Regions from separate parts of the Centipeda sp. (in: firmicutes) genome, predicted to be linked through region 2. Evidence: riboswitches for the same ligand, from Rfam matches in the RefSeq annotation. Region 2 holds a riboswitch; each other region holds the start of a gene.

Region 1 (7,803 bases), on a different contig from region 2:
GGTGATGGGTGATCTCGGCGGCTTTGGTGGGCTGTTTGCCCTGAATACCAAGGACTATAAAGAGCCGGTTCTCGTATCGGGAACGGACGGTGTCGGAACGAAGTTGCGTCTCGCTTTCCTACTGAACAAACACGATACGATTGGGCAGGACGCAGTCGCGATGTGCGTCAACGATATTCTCGTGCAGGGGGCAGAACCTCTTTTCTTCCTCGACTATCTTGCCGTCGGCAAACTCGAGCCGATCCAGGTTGCCAAGGTTGTTACAGGTGTTGCGCGTGCCTGCAAGGAGTCCGGCTGTGCCCTGATCGGCGGTGAAACAGCAGAGATGGCGGGGTTTTATCCCATAGGAGAATACGATATTGCAGGGTTCTCCGTGGGCGTTGCAGAACGCTCCAAGCTCATTACCCCCGCTCGTGTAAAAGCAGGCGATGTCCTGCTCGGTCTGCCGTCGTCAGGGGTACACTCAAACGGATACTCCCTCGTACGCAAAATTGTCTTTGAGCGCAAGGGCTTCAAAGGCGATGAGTATATGGAAGAACTCGGTCAAACCATTGGCGAGGAACTGTTGACTCCGACGCGCCTCTATCCGCGCATCTGTCTGCCGCTCATTCGAGAGTTTGATATTCACGGCATGGTGCATATCACAGGCGGCGGTTTCTACGAAAATATCCCACGCGCCCTGCCGGAGCATATGGGGGCAGAGGTAAACGGTGCAGCATGGACAATCCCGCCGGTCTTCCGCCTGCTACAGGAGTGGGGGAATGTTGACTGGACGGAAATGTACCGTACATTCAACATGGGGATCGGTATGGTACTCATTGTTTCATCGGACGAAGCGGATCGTATCACCGCTCAGTTGAATGCGCAGAATGAAACGGTATACCACATCGGTCATGTAACAGAAGGGGCGCATGAGGTCGTCATCAAGGGCGGTGTCTTTGATGCGTGAGGAAAAGCTTGGCATACTCTGCTCGGGACGCGGTTCCAATCTGGCATCGATTATCGAGGCGATTGAGCGTGGAGAAATTCCTGCTGAAATTGCGGTCGTCATCGCAGACAAGCGCGATGCCTATGCACTCGAACGCGCGCGGACGAAGGGGATTCCCGCCGTTGCCGTCGTCTATCGGGACTATGCGGATCGTGCGGACTTCGAGCGCGCCATGCTGGATGAGCTGCATGCCCACGGTGTAACCCTCGTAATTCTTGCAGGATTCATGCGGATTCTCTCTCCCGTTTTCGTACATGCGTATACGGGTCGTATCTTGAACATCCACCCTGCACTCCTGCCGAGCTTTCCGGGAGCACATGCCCATCGTGACGCACTTGCTTACGGCGTGAAGGTCAGCGGCTGCACCGTTCACTTCGTGGATGAAGGAATGGACTCCGGCCCCATCATTCTACAGGCGTCCGTTCCTGTGACGGAGGACGATACCGAGGAAACACTTGCGGCACGTGTTCTGGAACAGGAACATCGGATATTCCCGGAAGCAATCAAACTCTATGTGGAAGACAGACTGCGTACGGATGGGCGAAGGGTTCACATCCTGCCCGCCGCTGAAGGAGGATCATTATGAAGATAAAACGTGCTCTGATCAGTGTATCCGACAAGACGGGTGTGGTGGAATTTGCACGCGTACTGCATAAAGCAGGAGTCGAGATTGTCTCCACGGGCGGAACAATGAAGGCACTCCGTGAGGCGGGTATCCCTGTCATCTATGTCAGCGATGTAACAGGCTTCCCCGAGATCATGGACGGACGCGTCAAGACTCTGCATCCATTCGTGCATGGCGGTATTCTTGCCGTCCGTGGCAATCAGACACATGAGAAGGCATTGCGCGAGCTGAAAATTACGCCGATCGATCTCGTTGCAGTCAATCTCTATCCCTTTAAGGAAACGGTTGCAAATCCGAATGTCACACTTGCTGAGGCAGTTGAGCAGATTGACATCGGCGGTCCTGCAATGATTCGCGCTGCAGCGAAAAACTTCAAATTTGTCACCGTGATTACAAACCCAGCGCGCTATGCGGAGATTGCGGAGAAAATCGAGAAAGACGGCGCGGTCGACGGCATGACACGGATGCGTCTTGCACATGAGGCGTTTGCCCATACTGCTGACTATGACAGCGCAATCAACGCATATCTTGCCGGGCAGTTGGAAAAATGAGGAAGACGACGTGAACATTCTTGTAATCGGATCAGGCGGTCGCGAGCACGCGCTTTTCTGGAAACTCAAAGAGAGTCCGTTGACAGACAGCATCTATGCCCTGCCCGGAAACCCGGGAATGGGGGAGCAGATTGACATCTCTGCGACGGACAACGATGCAATCCTGAAATTTGCCAAGGAGAAAGAAATCGGACTTGTGGTCGTCGGTCCCGAGATTTCTCTCACAAATGGGCTTGTGGACGAGCTCGAGAGTGCAGGGATTCGTGCATTTGGTCCACGCGCAAATGCGGCAGAGCTTGAGGGTTCAAAATCCTTCGCAAAGGATCTCATGAAGAAGTATGGGATTCCAACAGCACGTTACGAAGTCTTTACTGAGGCAGAACCTGCGCGCGCATATATTCGCAAAGAGGGCGCGCCAATCGTTGTCAAGGCAGACGGCCTTGCCGCAGGGAAGGGCGTCATTGTTGCCATGTCGGAGCAAGAAGCACTCGATGCCATAGATACAATCATGGAGGATAATACCTTCGGCAAGGCGGGAACACGCGTCGTTATCGAAGAGTTTATGGAGGGGGAGGAAGCATCGCTGCTTGCCTTCACCGACGGGAAGATCATCCGTCCCATGATTAGCGCGCAAGATCATAAGCGTGCTCTTGACGGAGACAAGGGGCCAAACACGGGCGGAATGGGCACCTATGCGCCAGCCCCTGTCATGACACCGGAGATGACGGAACGTGCAACAGAGGAGATTCTGAAACCGACAATTGCTGCCATGGCAAAAGAGGGCAGAGTCTATCGAGGCTGTCTTTATCTCGGTCTGATGATTACAAAGGACGGACCAAAGGTCGTCGAGTTCAACGCACGCTTTGGTGATCCCGAGACACAAGTAGTTCTGCCTTTGCTCGATGGTGACCTCGTCCAGATCATGTGCGCCTGTTCTGATGGAACACTCGCGGATGTGCCTATACATTGGAAAAGTGGGGCAGCCGTCTGTGTCGTCTTGGCGGCAGGCGGATATCCTGCATCCTATGAAAAGGGGCATGAGATTTGTGGCATCAGAGCTGCAGAGGACACGGGCGCGCTTGTGTTCCATGCAGGGACGGCGGAGCAGAACGGCAAAATCATCACGAACGGTGGGCGCGTACTTGGGGTCGTCGGCATGGGGGAAGACATCACGTCTGCGGTGAAAAAATCCTATGCCGCAGTCGAGAAAATATCCTTTAAGGATGCCTATTATCGTAAGGACATTGCACATCGTGCATTAAATCGCTAGTTATAAAAAAGTTGGGGTCGCCGTTATCTTTCGGCGCCCCTTATTTTTATGCAGAAATTATCAGTGCTTCCCTAGATTTATATTCACAAATTGTTGACAAGTATTATCATTCTGTGATAGTTTTGTTAAATTGGAATACGGGGATAAACAGGGAGATGGTAGCGTGCTGACATCCTATGACAAAAATTATCTGAGAATAGGCCTTCCTGCTGCACTGGAAGGTGTCCTGATGATCTTTCTGAGCAATGCGGACATCATTATGGTTGGCAGCCTGGGAACGGGTGCCATTGCTGCCGTCAGCATCTTTTCACAGCCACGCATGATGCTCCTGACGGTCGCACGTTCGGTCGCGGCGGCCGTCACCATACTAATTGCGGAACGATTTGGCCGCGATCAGCACGATGCCTATGGTGATATTCTCAAAAAAACAATCGTTCTTGTTTTTGTCGTCCTTGGACTCGCACATATCGGGTTCTTCATCTATCTCGATCCAATTCTCCTGTGGATGGGAGCACAGAAAGACTATCTCTCCGACGCGATGATCTACGGGCTCTGGACGCTGCCCGCTGTCTTCATCACCTCCATGACGACGCTCATGCAGGCGGTCATGTTTGGACGCGGGGAGTCCATGCGTGTCCTCTCGATCAACATACAGGGAAACGTCGTCAACGTCATCCTCAATGCACTCCTGATCTTTGGTCTTGGACCATTCCCACAACTCGGTGTTCTTGGTGCTGCACTTGGAACAATCGGCGGAACACTTTGGTCATTCTACCTCACCCTGCGTGTACTCTATGCATGGGGCATCTTTGCGCAGGGAAATTATCGTCTGACGCGCGTCTATCTGCGTGAATTCCTCAGCGTATTCGGTGGTATCTTCAGTGAGCAGGGATTTGAACGCATCGGCATGGTCGTCTATACCCGCATGGTTGCGGAACTGGGGACGATTCCGTATGCCATCCATGCAATTGCAATGAACTTCTGTGATTTCTATTACAGCTTCTGCAATGGGATGGGAAAGGCAAGCACGGTTCTCGCCGGACACAACAGAGACAGCCACAAGCAGAATGAATGGCGCCGCTATCTCTGGACAGGGATGCGTTGGGGTCTGATTTTCTCCATCATTGTATTCCTCATAACCTTCTTACTGCGTGAGGAAATCTTTGCCGTCTATGCACGTGATGCAGCTCTCCTTCCTCTTGGCAGCCTGATTATCGCATACGTCGCAGCGGTCAGTTTTCCCGAGGCGTACCAGATGGTCTGTGCCGGTATTCTGCGTGCAAGCGGAAAGACAACACAGGTAGCAGCCTATTCCTTTATTAGCATAACGGTACTGCGGCCAATTATCACCTATATTTTCCTCTGTAAGTACAATATGGGACTTGAGGGTGCATGGCTTTCACTGGCACTCGATCAGAGTATGCGCGCCATCTGTGCAGCCATACTCCTGCGCAAGGTATATCATGAAAGAAATTCCAAGCATGCATTGAATCCATGTTAAGAAAAAATCAAGATGAAGTACAAGGGACTTTCTGGCTGTCCAAATACAATAATCTGAAATAGGTGTCTTGACAAGTATATCTAATATGGATATACTACGTTTGGACTTATGTTGAAAACTGAATATATGACGTTGCGAGTGTCGACGGATGAGTATTACTTTGTACGCATTCTGTTGAGCGATGAGAGGAAAATGGGTGGAATGCCCATGCTGTCCCGCAGCCGTAAATAGGGAGTGGTCTTCCACAGGCGCAGAGCCTGTGCCTGTAAAAAGTCACTGGGGTGTAAATAAACATCTTGGGAAGGCGGAAGAACGCGCTGATCTATGAGCCGGAAAGCCTGCTCGCAATAAGATTCATTGATGGACTCACGAGAGATGGGGAGATGGATGCACGATTTTCAGCACTGGGGGAGTGTTGCAAGGTCGTTGTTTTTTGTGTGCATTCTTCTTCCTGTCTCAAAAGAGACAGGAAGTTTTATTTTGCAAATGACAACAAAGGAGTTGGGGAGTTGAGTGCAAAAGCAATCCTGATGCGTCTGGGGCAGATGATCATTACTCTGCTGGGGGTCAGTTTTCTGACGTTCAGTCTGACATTCATTGCACCGGGCGATCCTGTGGATGCAATTCTCGAGACAGGCGATACGATTGTCTCACAGGAGACAATTGAGCAGACCCGCCACGAGCTGGGGCTGGATCGACCGTTCCACGAACAGTATCTCAGTTGGCTGAACGGTGTGGTACACGGGGATATGGGGCGTTCCTACTCGGCAAAAATGCCAGTGCAGGAAAAACTGCTGCAGAATCTTCCAGGAACACTGCTGCTTGCAGGCACGGCAGTGGTGATGATGCTCTTGATCTCCATTCCGGCAGGAGTGATTTCGGCACTGTACCGGAATCGATGGCCGGATCAAGTCATACGATTCTTCACCTTTCTCGGTGTCTCCATGCCGAGCTTCTGGGTAGGACTTATTCTGCTCTATGTGTTCGGTCTGAAGTTAGGGCTTTTCCCGATTGCAGGCGGAGAAGTCAGCCTTGATCGTATGATTCTCCCTGCCTTTACACTTGCCATCCTGCTATCGTCGAAGTATACGCGGCAGGTACGTACGGCAGTGCTTGAGGAGCTCGGACAGGACTACGTTATAGGTCTCAAGGCACGCGGCATGTCGATGCAGCGCATCCTCTGGCGACACGTTCTGCCGAATGCCTTCCTGCCGCTCATCACACTGCTGGGCCTTGCCATTGGCTGGCTGCTCGGCGGCGTTGCCGTCATTGAGATTGTCTTTTCGTGGCCGGGCATCGGACGCGTTGCTGTGCGTGCGATCGAAATGCGCGACTATCCGCTCCTGCAGGGCTTCGTCCTCTGGATTGCAACGCTCTATATGTTTGTGAATCTCATCGTTGATATATCCTATGCGTATCTTGATCCGAGGCTCAGGAAGGGGGCGAAGTCATGACGCGGGATCAACTGCTGTTTCGTATCTATACAGGCATCATCCTGCTGATTGTGCTTGTCGCTATCTGTGCGCCGCTGATCTCGTCATACGATCCGTATGAGTCGCAGATTCAGAATTCACTTCTGCCGCCATCCGCTGAGCATTACTTCGGCACAGACAAGCTCGGACGCGATATCTTTACGCGTATCCTCTATGGTGCACGCATCTCTATCACGATGGCACTGATCGTTGTGATTATTTCGGGTGGTCTTGGGACATTGATCGGTGTGATCTCTGCCTATGTCGGCGGCAAGGTTGACAATGCCATCATGCGTCTGACCGACGTGTTCCTTGCATTTCCTGGCATCGTCCTTGCCATTGCAATTGCAGGTGTGCTCGGCGGCAGTGCAGTCAACGCAGTTCTCGCCGTTGTTATCGTGGGCTGGACAAAGTATGCGCGTCTTGCGCGCAGCCTGACCCTCAAGGTAAAACAGCAGGACTATCTCTCTGCAGCGATTACGAGCGGAACACGCCCGATTGCGATGATTCGTCGGCATATCCTGCCGAATATCATACCGATCATCATTGTGACCGCCGCACTTGACATCGGCGCACTCATGATGGAACTTGCAGGTCTCTCCTTCCTCGGATTTGGCGCACAGCCGCCGACACCGGAGTGGGGGCTCATGCTGAATGAGGGACGTCAGCTGATTCAGACGGCACCCTGGCTTATGATTTTCCCAGGACTTGCAATTGCTTCTGTGGTTGCAATCTTTAATCTATGGGGAGATAGTCTGCGGGATATTATGGACCCGCGCAAGGCAAATTAAAGGAGGAAAAAATGGGAAAGAAAAAAAGATGGCTGACAGCTCTACTGACAGGCTGTATGGCAGCTGCACTCCTGACGGGCTGTGGCGGTGGTCAGTCGGCAGGGGACAAGACGACGCTGAAGGTCGGTGTGACGAACTTCGCGGATACGCTTGAGCCGACCGAGAACTATTTCAGCTGGGTTGTTATGCGCTACGGCATGGGCGAGACGCTTGTCAAGTTCGACGAGAAGATGAACGCGACGCCGTGGCTTGCTGAGAGCTGGAAGATTGGCGACGATAAGCTGACATGGACGTTCAAGATTCGTGACAATGTCAAGTTCTCGAATGGAAAGCCGCTGACGGCGGAGGCGGTCAAGGCTTCGCTTGAGCGCTCCTTTGCGAAGAACAAGCGTGCGGAGACCTTCTTCAAGTACACGGAGATGAAGGCGGACGGTCAGACACTCACGATCAAGACGGAAAAGCCGTCACCGAGCATGCCGGGCTTCCTTGCCGATCCTCTCTTCCTGATCGTGGATGTGTCCAGCGAGGGAGAGCGTGACTTTGCAAAGCAGGGTCCTATCTGCACAGGTCCCTATGTCTGCGAGTCCTTCGTCAAGGAAAAAGCC
Region 2 (7,803 bases):
GCCGCCGTGGGGCAAGACCGATCAGCCCCCGTTCCTCAATGCGGCGGCACGCATCTCGTTGGACGGTGCGCCGCATGAACTACTCGGTGAACTGCAACGCATTGAGCATGAGCTTGGACGCGTGCGTCACGAGCACTGGGGAGCGCGGACGATTGACCTCGATATTCTGCATATCGAGGGGGTGACGTATGCGGATGGGGGGCTGACCTTGCCGCATCCCTATCTCACGGAGCGGGCGTTTGCGCTTGTACCGCTTGCGGAGATTGCGCCCGATCTGATGGTGAACGGGAAGAGCATTGCGGCGTGGCTTGCTGCAGTCGATACGGCGGGGATTGTACGCGCATCTGAAATCTTTGAGCCATATCCGCTCGAACTCATCGCTGCCTGTGACGAGGTGGGCGGCATTGGGCGAAATGGCGGCTTGCTGACGGATTGCCGAGAGGATATGGCACACTTTCGCCGCACGACGATGGGCGGTATTGTCGTTATGGGGCGGCGCACGATGGAGAGCCTGCCTGATTGCCGACCACTTGCAGGACGCGAGAACATTGTGCTCTCGCGGACAGTGGAGCGGGCTGATGGGTTTCATGTTGTGCACGATCTTACGGAGCTATGGGCACGGCTCGGCTCGCTCGTGAGCGAAACACCGCGACCGATCTTCTTGATTGGCGGCGGGGAATGCTACCGCCTCCTTCTTCCCTTTGTGTGCCGTGCCCACGTGACGCGTCTTGCGGGGGCTTATGATGCGGATGTCTTTCTGCCGCCGCTCGATGGCTTTGTTCGGACAGAGTCGCGGCGCGGAGAACACTGTATGTTTGAAATTTACGAGAGAGTTTAGCATGGCAAAGGCAATTTTTCAAAACGATTGGCAGGAGCTCCTCGCGGATGAGATGGCACAGCCCTACTATCGCGAATTGCGGCAGTTTCTCATTGAGGAGTACCGCACGAAGCGGATCTATCCCGATATGTTTGCGATCTTCAACGCGCTGCACTACACGAGCTTTGCGGATACGAAGGTCGTCATTCTCGGGCAGGACCCGTACCACGGCGACGGGCAGGCACACGGGCTTTCGTTCTCCGTGCAGGTTGGCATTGACCCGCCGCCGTCCCTCTTCAACATCTACAAGGAAATGCAGGACGATCTTGGCATCGTACCCCCTGCGCATGGATGCCTTATCCCGTGGGCAAGGCAGGGCGTGCTGCTTCTCAATACCGTACTCACCGTGCGCGCTCATGCAGCGGCATCCCATGCAGGGCACGGCTGGGAGCGGTTCACCGACCACATCATTCAGCTGCTCGGTGCGCGTGAGCGTCCGCTCGCCTTTATCCTCTGGGGCAGCCCCGCACGGCGCAAACGCAGCCTCATCACGAATCCGCAGCATCTCATCGTCGAGTCGCCGCACCCGAGCCCGCTCTCGGCACATCGCGGCTTCTTCGGCAGCCATCCCTTTTCACGCGTCAATGACTTTCTTACAGCGGCGGGGGAGACACCGATTGCGTGGCAGCTGCCGTCGGCGGAGGAGATTGAGGCGTGACTTGAATAGAACGGAAAGGTATTTATCATGAAAATTTCATCTCTGCGTAACATCTGTGCACTTGGCACTCTCATCTGTCTCGGCGGCTGTGGCGCACCCGCTGCGACTTCGGCGGAGATGCCGCATGAAATCGTGCAGAAGAACAGTGTAGCGGACGGTCAGAAGGAAATCTATCTTGCGGGTGGCTGCTTTTGGGGGACGGAGCTCTATGTTGACCTCGTATATGGTGTGATCTCTGTCGAGAGTGGTTATGCGAACGGTATGACCTCACATCCCTCCTATCGTGCCGTGTGCAGCGGCAGTGGTCATGCGGAGGCGGTTCATGTTGTCTATGATCCGCGCGTCGTTTCCCTTGACGAGATTCTCACCGCTTTTTATGACTCCATCGACCCGACGGCAGTGGATCGGCAGGGGAATGATGTTGGGCGGCAGTACCGTTCGGGCATCTACTATGTGCCAAATGCGGACGGCAGTGAAAGCGATGATGCCCGTGTGATACAAGCCTCCCTCGATGCCCTTGAGAAGCGTATTGGAAAGCCCGTCGCGATTGAGACGGGAGCGATCGTGAACTTCTACCGTGCCGAGGAGGAGCATCAGGAGTATCTTGAGAAAAATCCGAATGGCTACTGCCATATCTCGCCTGCCCTCATCGCGCAGATGCGCGAGAAACGCGCTGCTGCGGAGCGGACGGGGAAGCATCCGGCACGCACCTTTGTAAAACCCTCGGATGCCGAACTCAAGGAGCGTCTGACCGGGATTCAATACGCCGTTACGCAACAGAAAGCGACCGAGCCCGCGTTCCGCAACGAATATGATCATGAATTCCGCGAAGGAATTTACTGTGACATCACGACGGGCGAGCCGCTCTTTATCTCAACGGACAAATATGATTCCGGCTGCGGTTGGCCGGCATTTTCGCGCCCGATTGACAGCGCACTCATCGCCGAGCACGAGGATCGCTCCTACGGCATGGTGCGCACAGAGGTCACGGCGGCGGGCAGCGGCGCGCACCTCGGACACGTCTTTGATGATGGCCCTGCAGCGACGGGCGGTCTGCGCTACTGCATCAACAGTGCCTCCCTGCGCTTCATTCCAAAGGAGGAGATGGAGACGGAGGGATACGGCGACTATCTCTATCTGCTGGAAAAATAATCTCACATATTGAGAGAATTCGTAAAATATCTATTTCTCGTATTGACAAGTACTTCCTCCAATGTTATCTTTAGCATTGCGAAAACTTTATAGGAATTGGATCAGGTACTTTGTGTTTAATAGAAAATCCGGTAAGGAGTCATCTCCATAAGCCGGAGCGGTCCCGCCACTGTATCAGTGAGCAAGCCTGCATGGAAATGTACTGTCATTTCCGATAACGTCACTGGGGGAGTTCCCTTGGGAAGGCGCAGGTCTGCGATGAACTGGAGCCAGGAGAACTGCCTGATTGACAATCGCCGTTTGACCTGCGAGTGATGGGGATGGGGATTTGCGTGCTGTTTTATGCCGCTTTGAGACCCTTTGATTGAGAGCCTATGAGCCCTTTTCTGCTGTTGCAGGAAGGGGCTTTTTGTTTACCCCTATACCTAAAAGTTTTCAAAATATGATTACGGCGCATGGAGTGCGTTGCAGAAGAAAGGTGACATAGGATATGACAAGAGAGAAGAAGTGGACGCTGGCGGTGCTTGCGGCATTTGCGGGAGCAAGTTTTGTCGGAACGGCATATGCTGCAGAAAGTGCAGATGCCCCATCCGAGGAGACACACGCGCTTACCGATACGGTTGTTACGGCACAGCGCCGTGAGAAGCGCGATCTCGACACGCCGGCAACGACAACGATCATCACGGCGAAGGAAATCGAGAAGGCCGGCTACCGCAACGTATTCGAAGCCATCGACCAGCAGATCGGATCAACGAGCACATCCTACGGCGAGGCGGGGCAGGACTTCGGGCTTGCTGCGGGGCGTCTCACATTACGCGGCTATGACCGCGGAACCCTCGTCATGGTGAACGGCGTGCCGATGAATCTCAAGAACTACCCGAGCACGGAGAACATCCCGGCGAACATGGTCGAGCGCATCGAGATTGTCAAGGGTGCAGCGTCAACGCTTTACGGTGCTGAGGCGATGGGCGGCGTTGTGAACATCATCTTGAAACAACCGACCGAACAGGAATCGGAATTCAAACTCAGTCAGACCGTTGGAAACTATTTCAAGAAGAGTGAGGCAACCTACGTAGGTGACCGTATCATGGTCGATGTGAGCCGTGAGTGGTCGAAGGATCTTCCACACTCGAATGGGTTTGGGATGGATAAGATCTCTTGGGTTGACTGGTGGGTCGGCAAGGGAAAGAAAAACCGTGTCGGCTTGATTGCCCAGCTCACGGATGAACTGTCCTTCAACTACAACTATATGGACGCCGACATCACGCGTGGTGGGATTCGTTATAAAAAGAATGCCTCGAAGACGGCACTTGTCCCCGAGGGAACGAAATACAACTATCGCTATAATGATCTCCGCCATACGGCAAGTCTCGTCTATCAGGGCAAGGATAATGGAATCCATGCAGTTCTTGGTTACAACTACCGTAAGGTTGATGGATACGACTATCTTGCCAACAAGAAGAATGACGGCAATGCGACCATGGACGGTCAGATCCTCGACGTACAGAAGACTTGGAAGCTGAAAAAAGACTCTCTGGTGCTGGGCTATTCCTACAAGCGTGAGGCAATTGATACGCCTGCCAAAAAGCGTTCTGCTGTGCGCACGGGCAACTCCCTTTATGCTTCGTACAGCAAACAATTCACGCCGAAGTTTAACTTTACGCTTGGGCTGCGCGGAGAGTTCATCAACGATCCTGAGGAGGATCAACGGGTCTTCGTGCCACAGTTCCAGACGAACTATCAATTTGATCGGAATACAGCTTGGTATATCAACGTCGGCAAGGCATTCCAGATGCCGACGGTAGACGATAGCTTCCGCTATAATAATTTTAACCCGACTGGTCTAAAGCCGGAGAACGGTTGGACATACGAAACGGGGGTCAAGATTCGTCGCGGTAATGATACGTGGAAGGCCGCCGTATATCACATGGATATGAAGAATAAAATCGGCTGGCGCTATGATAGGGCGACAGATACGCATTATGCAGTCAATACGGGACAGTTCCGCAATACAGGGATTGAGTTAGAGTATGCAAAGCGCTTTAATGATGCGTGGAGTCTGACGCTTGGGGGGGCTGTGTCCAATCCGGAAATACAGAATCCGACTGGAACAAATAAGGACTGGGTACAGGATGCGGCACGCCTGCAAGGGCTTGTGCGTCTCGACTATCAGATGGCAAAGTGGCAGGGGAATCTGAATCTCAAATACCTTGGCGATCGTGAATACACGGCGCAGCGGTACGGAGCAGCGCAGGATGTGCCCGATAAGATTCAGCTCAATATGAATGTCATCTACACGGCGGGCAAAGACGACGAGGTGTCGCTCGGCATCTACAATTTGCTGAACCGCGAGAACTACTCCAACCGCTATGGCAACCTTGACCTCGGGCGCAACTACCGCCTGACCTATACCCATGCGTTCTAAGCAAGCACTGCTCTGCACGCTTCTCTTCCTCCTCCTCGCAGCCGCTCTCGTCGGCGGCTGCGGGGTTGCGCAGGAGAAAGCGGCAGAGCAATCTGTGTTCTATCGCGGAACGGATGGCATGGGCGTGGAGGTGGTTCTCACTGAGAAGCCAAAACGAGTCGTTTCGCTGGGGCTCGCAACGGATGAGATCCTGCTCGCCATTGCCCCGCCCGAGCAGATTGCGGCGCTCACCGCCTATGCGGATGATCCCGGACTCTCCTCAATGACGGAGGCGGCGAAGGCTGTTCCCGTGAAGCTCAAGGATCGAAGCCCCGAGCGCGTGCTTGCGCTCCATCCCGATCTCGTCTTTACCACGGACGGCGTGCCGAAGGAGCTCGTGGAGAGTCTGCGCGATCTCGGGCTGACAGTCTATGCCTCGCGCACGCCGAAGCGTGTCGAGGGCATCTTTACGCGCATTGAGGAGGTCGGCAGGCTCGTCGGTCAGGAGGAGAATGCCGCCGCACTCATTGCGGAAAAGCGCGCACGCCTCGCGGATGTCGAGCGTCGTGTCGGGGACATCCCCGAGGCGGAGCGCCCTATCGTCGTCGCATTTGCGTTCAGCGGCGTGTTCGGACAGAAGGACGGGCTCTTTGACGATATGTGCCGCCATGCCTCTCTGCGCAACGGTGCCGCAATGGTCGGGCTGACAGCAGAGACACCCGTTTCGATGGAGCAGATTGTTGCGCTCGATCCCGATGTTTTTCTGCTGCCGACATGGAGTGCAGAGGGGGAAAAGACGGAGGAGTTCCGCGCGAAGCTCCGCAGTGATCCTCTGTTCATGCATGTGAAGGCGGTGCGGGAGAACCATCTCTATGCCGTGCCCGATACCTACCGCTACAGCGCGGGGCAGAATGCGATCGAGTGCATCTATGAACTGGCGCGCGTGGTCTATCCCGAGCGCTTTGCAGATGAGAAGTGAGCAAACGAGAATGATGCCGCTGCAGATGATGGTATTGAGCCTCACGGGTGACTGCAATCTTGCGTGCCGCTACTGCTATGCATTCGGGCAGGATCGGAGCATGATGACGTGGGAGACGGCGCGGTGCGCGATCGATCTCGCAGCGGCGGGGGGAGCTCCCTTTATCCTTCAGTTCTCGGGTGGAGAGCCGCTGTTGGCGCTTCCTCTGCTGCGTCGGATTGCGGACTACGTCCGCACCAATCGGATACGGGCACGCATGGATCTGCAGACCAATGGGACGCTGCTGACCGAGGAGACGGCAGACTTCCTACACCATGCGGGCATCGGCATCGGCATCAGCCTCGACGGCAGACCCGATGTTCACGATGTGCACCGCTGCTACCCCGATGGATGCGGCTCGTCGATGGATGTGATCGCGGGGATTCAGTGCCTCGGCCGGCGTGGCATCGCGATCGGTCTGACCTGTGTTGTCACGGCGGAGAATGTCGGGAAGCTCTCAGGCATCATCGAGATGGCATACTATCTCGGCAATGTGCGCCGTGTGGGATTTGATCTCCTGCGCGGACAGGGGCGCGGCACTGCTGTCCGCCCCGCACGCGAGGAGGAGATGGCACAGGCGATGGCAGAGGTCTTTGTGCGAAACGAACACCTTGGACGGTTGCACGGATACCGCATCGCGATTGCGCAGGAGGAGCAGGCGGCATGCCTTTCGCAGCGCACGGGCGATGGCTTTTCACATTGTCATGCGATGAGCGGGGCGGGCGTACACGTTGATGCCGTGGGGAATATCTATGCGTGTTCCTCCTTTGTCGGCGATGCGCGTTTTCTGCTCGGCGATGTGGAGCACGGCATCGACGTTCGGCGGCAGGTGGAGGTGGCACATGAGATGCAGGATGCTATGGCGTTTTGCAGCGCGTGTGTGGATTTTACGAGCTGCGGCGGCGCGTGTTACGCACGCAGGGCGGGGCAGGAACATCCTGCCGCATCCGATGCCGAATGTGCGCTGAAACGTGCGGCGATAAAGGCGGCAGGTGTTTGAGGAAACACCGATAAACTGCTTGTATTTGTCTATGGGAATGTTCTTATCTGTCGGATGATGCCCACATCTCGGCAGTTGATGATATAGATGTTGTTGTATCTAAATTTTAGGAGGAAGAATTAAATGACAAACTACATTTCAAAAAAGATTGTCATGAATGTGACAGCAGCACTTGCTTTTGGACTTGTGTCCACGGGGGGGGGACATGCCTTTGCAGCGGATGCGGATTCGTCTGCAAGTGAGCATATGCTGGACGAAACTGTCGTCACTGCGACGCGTACGCCGAACAAGGAATTGAAAGCAGATGCGAATATTACGGTGATTACGGGCAAGGACATCGAGCGTCGCCACTATACGGATCTGGCACAGGCATTGCGCGATGTACCGGGGATTACCATCAACCAGTATGCGCCGGCGGGATATAACAACAGCAATGTGCTCTACATCAATGGCTCAAAGGATGTAGTCCTGATGGTCGATGGTGTGCGGCAGAATTATGTCGGCGATCCCATAGGCAGCACGACGACCTCCATTGCTTCTGCGATGAAGGATCTCAGCGGTATCGAGCGCATCGAGGTGCTGCATGGTTCGGCATCGACACTCTACGGCTCGGATGCAAAGGGCGGTGTCATCAATATCATCACGAAGAAAGCACAGGGGATGAAGACGACGCTCGGTATCGGCTACGGCAGCT
Region 3 (7,803 bases), on a different contig from region 2:
CCTCGTTGCGGGCGCACTCGCCGCCCCCTTTGCCGCGCAGACGGCGTATGCGCTGCCCATCGAGGGCGCGAATGCCACGACGAATGCGGGGGAGGCGAATATCTCCACGAGCGGCACGGTCATGGACATCGCTGGCAAGACGGAGCACAATATCCTCAAATGGGAGGACTTCTCCATCGAGCAGAACGAGAAGGTGCGCTTCGACGGCGGCGAAAAGACACGCGACTATCTGAACCTCGTCACGGGCGAGGGCGTATCGAACATCTACGGCACGATCGAGGGCGGCAGGAACATCTACCTCGTCAACCCGCACGGCATCCTCTTCGCCAAAGGCTTCGAGGTCAATACGGGCGCACTCTACCTCTCGACGGCGAATGTCGACGCTGTTGCAAGCACGGCGGGTACATCATGGGGGGTAATAGTCCACTCACAGCGGGCACGCAGTACGGCAATGTGCTGAACCTTGGCACGGTAAAGGCGGCGAAACTTTACATCGAGGGGAATAACGTCACCGTCCTCAATACAGATGATGTGAAGAACGCGGCGGGCAATGCGCCGCTCACGGGGGCGAACGTCACGATCCGCAGCGCGGAAGCGCCGCATATCGGCTACGATGTCGGAAATCGAGCGACGGCGAACTTTGACGAGAGCGGCGGCTCTGTGCCGCATAACTTCTATGACTATGCGAATCCGAACACCGCAAAATCTGCAACAACGCGCGGGTGGGTTGTCCAGAACCTCGGCGGTGCGGCGCATACGGACTATGACTATATGCGCGTGCACGACATCTACGACCTGCAGAATATCAATGCGAAACGGGACGGCAGATACATCCTCGCGAAGGACATCGACGCGACGGCGACACAGGATTGGAACAGCGGCAAGGGCTTTGCGCCGCTTGGAGATGGGGGCAACGAATTTACGGGACGATTGGACGGCGCGGGACACACGCTGCGGGGGCTGTATATCAATCGTCAGCTTAAAATCCATATCGGGCTGTTTGGCACTGTCAAGGAGGCGACCATCGAAAATCTTTCCATCTGGGATGGCAATGTGCAGGCGGGGGCTTACGTCGGCGGTATTGTAGGGCTTGCAGAGAAGGCTGTCATTCGGAACGTCTCGTATTCCGGAACGGTCGCCGGAATGTGGGTGGTCGGCGGCATTGCGGGACGGGTGTTGGGCGGCAGTATTCAGAACGCATGGAATGCGGGCACGGTCAAAGGGAGTCAGCAGATCGGCGGCATTGTGGGAGAGGCGGACGAAGGCAGTACTTTTCAGAATGTCTGCAATACGGGCGAGGTCAGAGGGGATGCGGATGAAAGCGGCGGTATTGCGGGATATATAAAGAACAGTAGCCTTCAGAATGCATGAAATGCGGGGAGGGTCACAGGGAGTCAGAAGGTTGGCGGCGTTGTGGGGAAGGTGAACGGCGGCAGCATTCGCCATGCCGTATCGAAGGCGGGCAGCGCAGGGCAGACGGTCGGGACATTGAGCGGTGGGGCTGACGTGACGGATGTCAAGGTCGCTCTTGAGGCGGATATGAAGCTGGCGGCGACATACATGAGTTGGCAGGACGCGAACGGCAATGCCGTCGTCGCCACCGAGGGCGGCAAGGGCACGCCGTGGCGCATCTACGATGGGCATACCACGCCGCTGCTCACGGGTCTGATGAAGGGTACGAAGCGCCTTGCGAAAGTCTACGACGGCAATGTCTTTGCGACAACGGATCCGCACATCACCCTCGTCAATACGGGGAAGGATGTCGGCACATACGATGCCTACAGTGACCAGCTCGGCTATGACCTCATCGGCGGCGCGACCATTACGCAGCGCACGCTGACCATGAGCGGCGTCGCGGCGCAGAGCAAGACCTACGACGGCACAACCGCCGCAGACGCAGCGCAGTTCCACGCGACGCTGAATAACGTCGTCGCGGGCGAGGAGAGCCTTGTCTCGGCGACCGCCACGGGCGCGGCATACAACAGCAAGGATGTCGCGTCGGCAAATGCGGTCAGCTACACGTTCGCACTGCGCGGTACGGGCGCGGGGAACTATCGTCTGAGCACAGATACGCTCACAGGCACGGGCACGATCACGCACAGCACCCTCACGTTGACCGCCGACGCACGGAGCATTGTGCAGGGCGAGGCTATGCCCTCCTTTACGGGGTGTGCGGACGGCTTCGCGGTCGGCGAGAATCCGTCCGTATTAGGTGCGGATGGCATTGAATTTGGCACGACGGTGACGAGCAGCGACACGCCGGGTAGCTACGATATCACAGGGCGCATCGGCGGCATGAGCGACGGCGTCGCCGGCAACTACCGCATCCGACAGGCGACAGGCAACGCGACTGCCTTCACCATCCACGCCGCAGCCGTGCCGGGCGGTATACTCACCGCGCTCGTGCAGGATGCTGCGCCGCGCTTTGATATGGGCTTCGAGGGCCGCGTCTACCTCTACGGCATGCCGCGCCCCATTCCCGTTGAGATTCTTGGATTCTATCGCTTCGCACCTGCGCGTGATCTCCTCATCGAGGGGCTGCGGCTTGATTGATGGGCTGCTCTCGGAGCGGTATAGGTTATCTATCGAATCAGAGTCACTTATGCTACCGGTGTCCCTATCGACACACCTTCGGTGTGCCACTTCCCCCGTAGCGACGGGGGAAGCTGATATGCCGTTAAGGGACGCATTGCGCGGATGTGGTTCATACACTAAAAAAGAGATTCCATTCGTCACGTTCGACGTTTGGAATCTCTTTTTTCTTGGAAAGACTCTTTAGGAATCGCTGATAAAATAGACCCTCAGATTGGCACAGATTTTTCTGTCCGATTGAGGCAGCAAACCGGACGCATAGCCAGAGCTATGTGGAGGATTTGCGAGCGTTGAGCGGGCAAAAAAGATGCGCTAAGATGGCGTGGCTGAATTTATCAGTGCTTCCTTTATTTACAGATACCCCTCAAAACGCTCCATATCCAGAATGCGTATGCTCCGCCCTCTTGCCTCGATGATGCCCTCGCGCTGCATCGCACCCAGCTCACGCGAGAGGGCAGGACGGCTGACGGCGAGATAGGCGGCGATAAACTCACGGCTGACCGTGAGTGTCACACACCCATCTTTGTCGATGTGAGGGAACAGATAGCGGACAATCTTCTCGCGCAGCGTGCCGCTCGCGAGAATCTTGAGTTTCGTGTGCATCCCGTATGCTTTTTCTGCAAAGATCTTCATGAGGTTTCGCTGCACAATCAGCGCAGCGCGGTGCGGCGCATCGCCCACATCGAAGGCAAAGAGACGGCTCGACACTTCGAGCAGCTTCACCTTCGTCACAGCGCGGACATACATATCGTATGGGCGCTTTAGCACCTCGTAGACCTCGCCGAACAGATCGCCCGGGCGGTCGATTTCCGAGATGAAGATCTGCCGCCCCGAGTACGTATCCTTGAGGATATGCACCTCGCCCTCAAGCAGAATGTAGAGCGCATGCGGCATCTCTCCGTCATGGAAGATGAGTGCTCCCTTCGGATAGGTGCGCAGTGTGACATCGCTTGAGGCGAGGAGTTCGGCGACCTCCTCTGCATTCATTCCCTGCGCGAGGCTTGTCTGCGCAAGGATGCGCGCGGCATTTTCCTTGTCTTTGGTTGCCATACTTACTCCTTGATCAGGACATTCTCGATCTCCGCAATATACATTGTGTGATAGTCATGTTCCGGATAGTAGGTATTTGGGAAATCCTCTCGTTCATTGACAGCGGCATATGTGAAGAAGGACTTATCCAACGGCTGCGCATAGAGTTTTTTCGTGAGCAGAGTGAGACGCGCCTCCTCAAAGTACGTATAAGCACCGTGTTCCTTCAGCGTAAGCCCCTGCTTTGCGATCTTATCCTCGTTGCGCCCCGATACGGTTCCAAAATACTGCATCATGGGCTTGTATTTCTGCTCAAAGATCGAGAGAGTCATACCATCTGAGGCATCGACAAACTCCTTCGTGTAGCGTGTCGGACGAATGAAAATATAGGCGACGGGACGCGCCCAGAGGATGCCAAGACCACCCCATGAAGCCGTCATTCCGTTGGTCTTTCCATCGTGCACTGCACTGACCAGCATCCAATCTTGACCAATCAGTTTGAATACATTGTCGGTCAGATCCGTTGGGCGAATTTCCTTGATTGACATGATATACCTCCCCAATAGCGTTTTGTTTGCTACCATTATAGCATAGGGGAAAAGAAAGCACAAAAAAACCGCCCACACGGGACGGCTGTTATATACAATGGTGCTCACTGAGGGATTCGAACCCCCGACCCCCTCCATGTGACGGAGATGCTCTACCAACTGAGCTAAGTGAGCCTGAGATGAAAAAATCCGCACACTTGCGGATGAAAAATTAAATGGTGGGGTTAACAAGATTCGAACTTGTGACCTCCTCGATGTCAACGAGACACTCTAACCAACTGAGCTATAACCCCATTTGTTCGCCGCTCATGTCCAAACGACAAAATGAATTATAACAAGGGATCGAAAATCTGTCAAGGGAATTTTTCAAAAGAATGAAATATGGGCATCAAGTCTCTTAAGGAATCGCTGATAAAATGAAGTCCGTCAGATTGGCGTAGATTTTTTGTCCGAACAAGGAGACAAACCGGACGCATAGCAAGGACTATGTGGAGGATTTGTCGACACAGTGCGGGCAAAAAAGATACATCAAGATGGCGTGGCTGAATTTATCAGTGCTTCCTTAATAAGTAATCGCATTTCATATTGACATCCTGTAGATTGTATGATAGGCTGAACCCGAATCTCGTTAAAATCATAATTCCATATTTTGCCGATCGGGTGCGCGCTGCGCTTAATAGAGAAGCAGGTGAAAGACCTGCGCTGTTCCGCAGCTGTAATGCAGAGTCGACCTCATGATGTCACTGGGAAACTGGGAAGGCGAGGAAGACGAGGATGCAGAGCCAGAAGAACTGCCCGATCGAAGCGCTGTTATTATTCCTGCGAGAGACAGGAAGGCGTGGCTCGTGTTTCGTGCGCCTTTTTGCTCTTTAGCAAAGAGGCTTTTTATATGTCTGGGCGAAAGTGATGGAAGGAGGTGGATGGAAGGCGCAGAATGATAGGATTGTCTGGAGGAAGGTATGCTGTGAGTATTGGGTGTTATATGCGAGGAGGCATGACAGTGAGGAAACTTTGTATGTTTCTGCTGGCGGCGATGATGATGCTCACCGTCGGCTGCGGAGGCGCGGATCAGGCGAAAAACGAGCGCGCAGAGAAGGGCGAAATCGTGATCTCGGTCGGCAAGTATATGGTAGGCGAGGGTTTCGATCCGACGATGGGATGGGGTCTCTGGGGGCCGGATCCGTTCCACAGCGCATTGATGGGACATGATGAAAAGAATCAGCTCATCAAGGAGCTGGCTACAAACGTTGAACGTTCAGAGGATGGGCTGAAGTATACCTTTACGATCCGGGATGATGCGAAATTCTCTGACGGTCAGCCGCTGACGGCAGAGGATGTCGTCTTTACCTACGAAACGGCGAAGAAGGCGGCCAGCGCCGTGGATCTGACCGCGATGGAGTCGGTGCGCGCCCTGTCCCCGACGCAGGTGGAGTTCAAGCTGTCACGCCCGTGGTCTGTTTTCCTCGAAACGGCGGCATCCCTCGGCATTGTGCCGAAGCACGCCTATAAAGAAGGGTATGCGACGGCGCCGGTCGGCAGCGGTCCCTGGAAGGTCGTCTCGTTCCAAAAGGAACAGCAGCTTGTGATGGAGCCGAACGAATATTATTACGGAGAAAAGCCGAAGCTGAAAAAGGTGACGGCGCTGAATCTGGGCAATGATGCTGTGCTTGCAGCAGCGCAGTCCGGACAGGTCGATCTCGTCTTTGCACCGCCCGAATTTGCGGCGGCAAGCGTGCCGAATATGAAATTGGTAGTGATGGACACCATCGACAGCTTCTGCGTCAATATGCCGCAGGAGCCGGAGCATGACGAAAACGGCATGCTGGTCGGCAACAATGTGACGAGCGATCCTGCCATCCGCCAGGCACTGAACATCGGCATCGACCGCAAGACGATCATCGAGAATGCGCTCGGCGGCTTCGGAAAGCCGACGATGAATTTTGCGGAAGCTCTTTCTTGGGCGAATAACGATTTGCAGGAATCGGACAACCGCGTGGACGAAGCAGTGAAGATCCTTGAGGCTGCGGGCTGGGTGGATACGGACGGCGACGGCATTCGCGAGAAGAACGGTCAGAAGGCGGAATTCGTCATCAATGGCCGTTCCAATGACCTGCAGCGCTACAATACAGCGGTGGCGCTTGCACAGGATGCGAAGAAGCTCGGCATCAACATCATCGCAAAGTCGACGCCATGGTCGGAGGCCCGCAAGATAGCGCGCAACATCCCGACGGTATGGGCGGGCGGCGACTATACGCCGCAAGTGATCTACAATTATTTCCATTCCTCGCAGGTCGGGGTGAATGTCATCAACAACTCTGCCATGTATCGCAACCCGACGGTTGATGTGCATATCGATCGGGCACTTGCCGCTGCGACCGATGAGGAGATGCTGCGCGAGTTCCGTGCGGCACAGTGGGATGGCATGACAGGGCCGAAGGTCGATATCCCCTATCTTTGGATTGCGACGGTTCAGATGCCGTATTTCGTCAACAATCAGCTCGATCTCGGTCAGCTGCGTGCGGGTGAGCGCGGACAGGGCATGGGGATCCTTATAACACTTGACGAATGGCAGTGGAGGAAGTAAATGGATAAGAGAATCTTCTGCTTTCTTGGAGGCAATCTTTTTCGGCTTGTGCTCCTCCTGGCTGCGGTGAGCGTCATCAGTTTTATCCTGCTCGCCAATTCGCCCATCGACCCCATCGACGCGTACTTCATCAATAAGGCGGCATCGGCGGAGCAGCATGCGCTCGTCGCCGCCTATTGGGGCTTTGACAAGCCGCCGCTGGAGCGCTTTCTGCTTTGGGCGGGGAATATTCTGCACGGTGATTTCGGCACGTCGTTCATCTATCGTGCGCCCGTACTGGAAGTCATCGGGGAGAAATTCCGTCTGACGCTGCTTCTCATGATGACGGCGTGGACGCTCTCCGGTGCGGTCGGCTTCGTGCTCGGCGTTCTCGCAGGAATGTACCGCGGCAGCCGGCTGGACAAGGCGGTTCAGGGGTTCTCTCTTCTGTGCGTCTCCGTACCGGTCTTCTGGCTCGGGCTTTTGTTCCTCATGATCTTCGCGGTCAAGCTGCAGTGGTTTCCGCTGGCGCTCGCCGCTCCTATTGGAAAATTGCATGAGGAGGTGACGCTGGCCGATCAGATTCATCATCTGATTTTGCCGGCGTTGACGCTCAGCGTCACGGGGATTTCTGCCATCGCGCTGCAGACGCGTGAAAAGATGATCGAGGTGATGGGGACGAACTACATGCTCTTCGCGGAGGCGCGCGGCGAGACGCTCTGGCAGCGCGTGCGGCGGCATGGTCTGCGAAACATTCTGATGCCCGCGATCACCTTGCAGTTTGCTTCCTTCAATGAGCTGTTCGGCGGAGCGATTCTCGCCGAGACGGTGTTCTCCTACCCGGGACTGGGCAGTACGGTCACGCTGGCGGGGCTGCGCGGCGATCTTTCGCTGCTGCTTGGCATCGCAATCTTCAGCGCGGTGTTCATCTTCGTCGGCAATCTCATCGCCAACATCCTGTATGGCGTTGTGGATCCGCAGCTGCGCGAGGGGAGGGGGACGTCATGAGCAAGGCTCTTTCCCTCTCTCGCAGCGGGCTGAGTGTCCGCCAGCGCCGACTCATCTTTGCCG

Evidence for each region. Region 2 has a riboswitch for cobalamin ahead of ACO6BQ_RS03905 (TonB-dependent receptor plug domain-containing protein). Riboswitches for the same ligand answer to the same signal wherever they lie in the genome.
Region 1: it holds a riboswitch for cobalamin, as region 2 does, so the genes downstream of both, nikB (nickel ABC transporter permease) here and ACO6BQ_RS03905 (TonB-dependent receptor plug domain-containing protein) in region 2, are expected to answer to the same signal.
Region 3: it holds a riboswitch for cobalamin, as region 2 does, so the genes downstream of both, ACO6BQ_RS02090 (ABC transporter substrate-binding protein) here and ACO6BQ_RS03905 (TonB-dependent receptor plug domain-containing protein) in region 2, are expected to answer to the same signal.

What each region holds. Positions count from the first base shown of each region.
Region 1 is NZ_DBHIVL010000011.1:15,472-23,274, reverse strand. Features, by position in the region: gene purM (phosphoribosylformylglycinamidine cyclo-ligase) at 1-949, shown strand, start outside; gene purN (phosphoribosylglycinamide formyltransferase) at 942-1,574, shown strand; gene ACO6BQ_RS03190 (IMP cyclohydrolase) at 1,571-2,164, shown strand; gene purD (phosphoribosylamine--glycine ligase) at 2,175-3,434, shown strand; gene ACO6BQ_RS03180 (MATE family efflux transporter) at 3,598-4,935, shown strand; cobalamin riboswitch at 5,057-5,295, shown strand; gene nikB (nickel ABC transporter permease) at 5,445-6,389, shown strand; gene nikC (nickel transporter permease) at 6,386-7,198, shown strand; gene ACO6BQ_RS03165 (ABC transporter substrate-binding protein) at 7,210-7,803, shown strand, end outside.
Region 2 is NZ_DBHIVL010000015.1:12,514-20,316, reverse strand. Features, by position in the region: gene folK (2-amino-4-hydroxy-6-hydroxymethyldihydropteridine diphosphokinase) at 1-838, shown strand, start outside; gene ACO6BQ_RS03915 (uracil-DNA glycosylase) at 840-1,535, shown strand; gene msrB (peptide-methionine (R)-S-oxide reductase MsrB) at 1,563-2,687, shown strand; cobalamin riboswitch at 2,774-2,987, shown strand; gene ACO6BQ_RS03905 (TonB-dependent receptor plug domain-containing protein) at 3,178-5,112, shown strand; gene ACO6BQ_RS03900 (ABC transporter substrate-binding protein) at 5,102-6,070, shown strand; gene ACO6BQ_RS03895 (radical SAM protein) at 6,084-7,109, shown strand; gene ACO6BQ_RS03890 (TonB-dependent receptor plug domain-containing protein) at 7,233-7,803, shown strand, end outside.
Region 3 is NZ_DBHIVL010000006.1:22,477-30,279, forward strand. Features, by position in the region: gene ACO6BQ_RS02050 (two-partner secretion domain-containing protein) at 1-460, shown strand, start outside; gene ACO6BQ_RS02055 (M26 family metallopeptidase) at 409-1,371, shown strand; gene ACO6BQ_RS02060 (YDG domain-containing protein) at 1,414-2,553, shown strand; gene ACO6BQ_RS02065 (Crp/Fnr family transcriptional regulator) at 2,944-3,642, opposite strand; gene ACO6BQ_RS02070 (flavin reductase) at 3,645-4,169, opposite strand; tRNA gene ACO6BQ_RS02075 (tRNA-Val) at 4,268-4,343, opposite strand; tRNA gene ACO6BQ_RS02080 (tRNA-Val) at 4,386-4,462, opposite strand; gene ACO6BQ_RS02085 (secretion protein HlyD) at 4,610-4,735, shown strand; cobalamin riboswitch at 4,811-4,982, shown strand; gene ACO6BQ_RS02090 (ABC transporter substrate-binding protein) at 5,164-6,753, shown strand; gene ACO6BQ_RS02095 (ABC transporter permease) at 6,754-7,740, shown strand; gene ACO6BQ_RS02100 (ABC transporter permease) at 7,737-7,803, shown strand, end outside.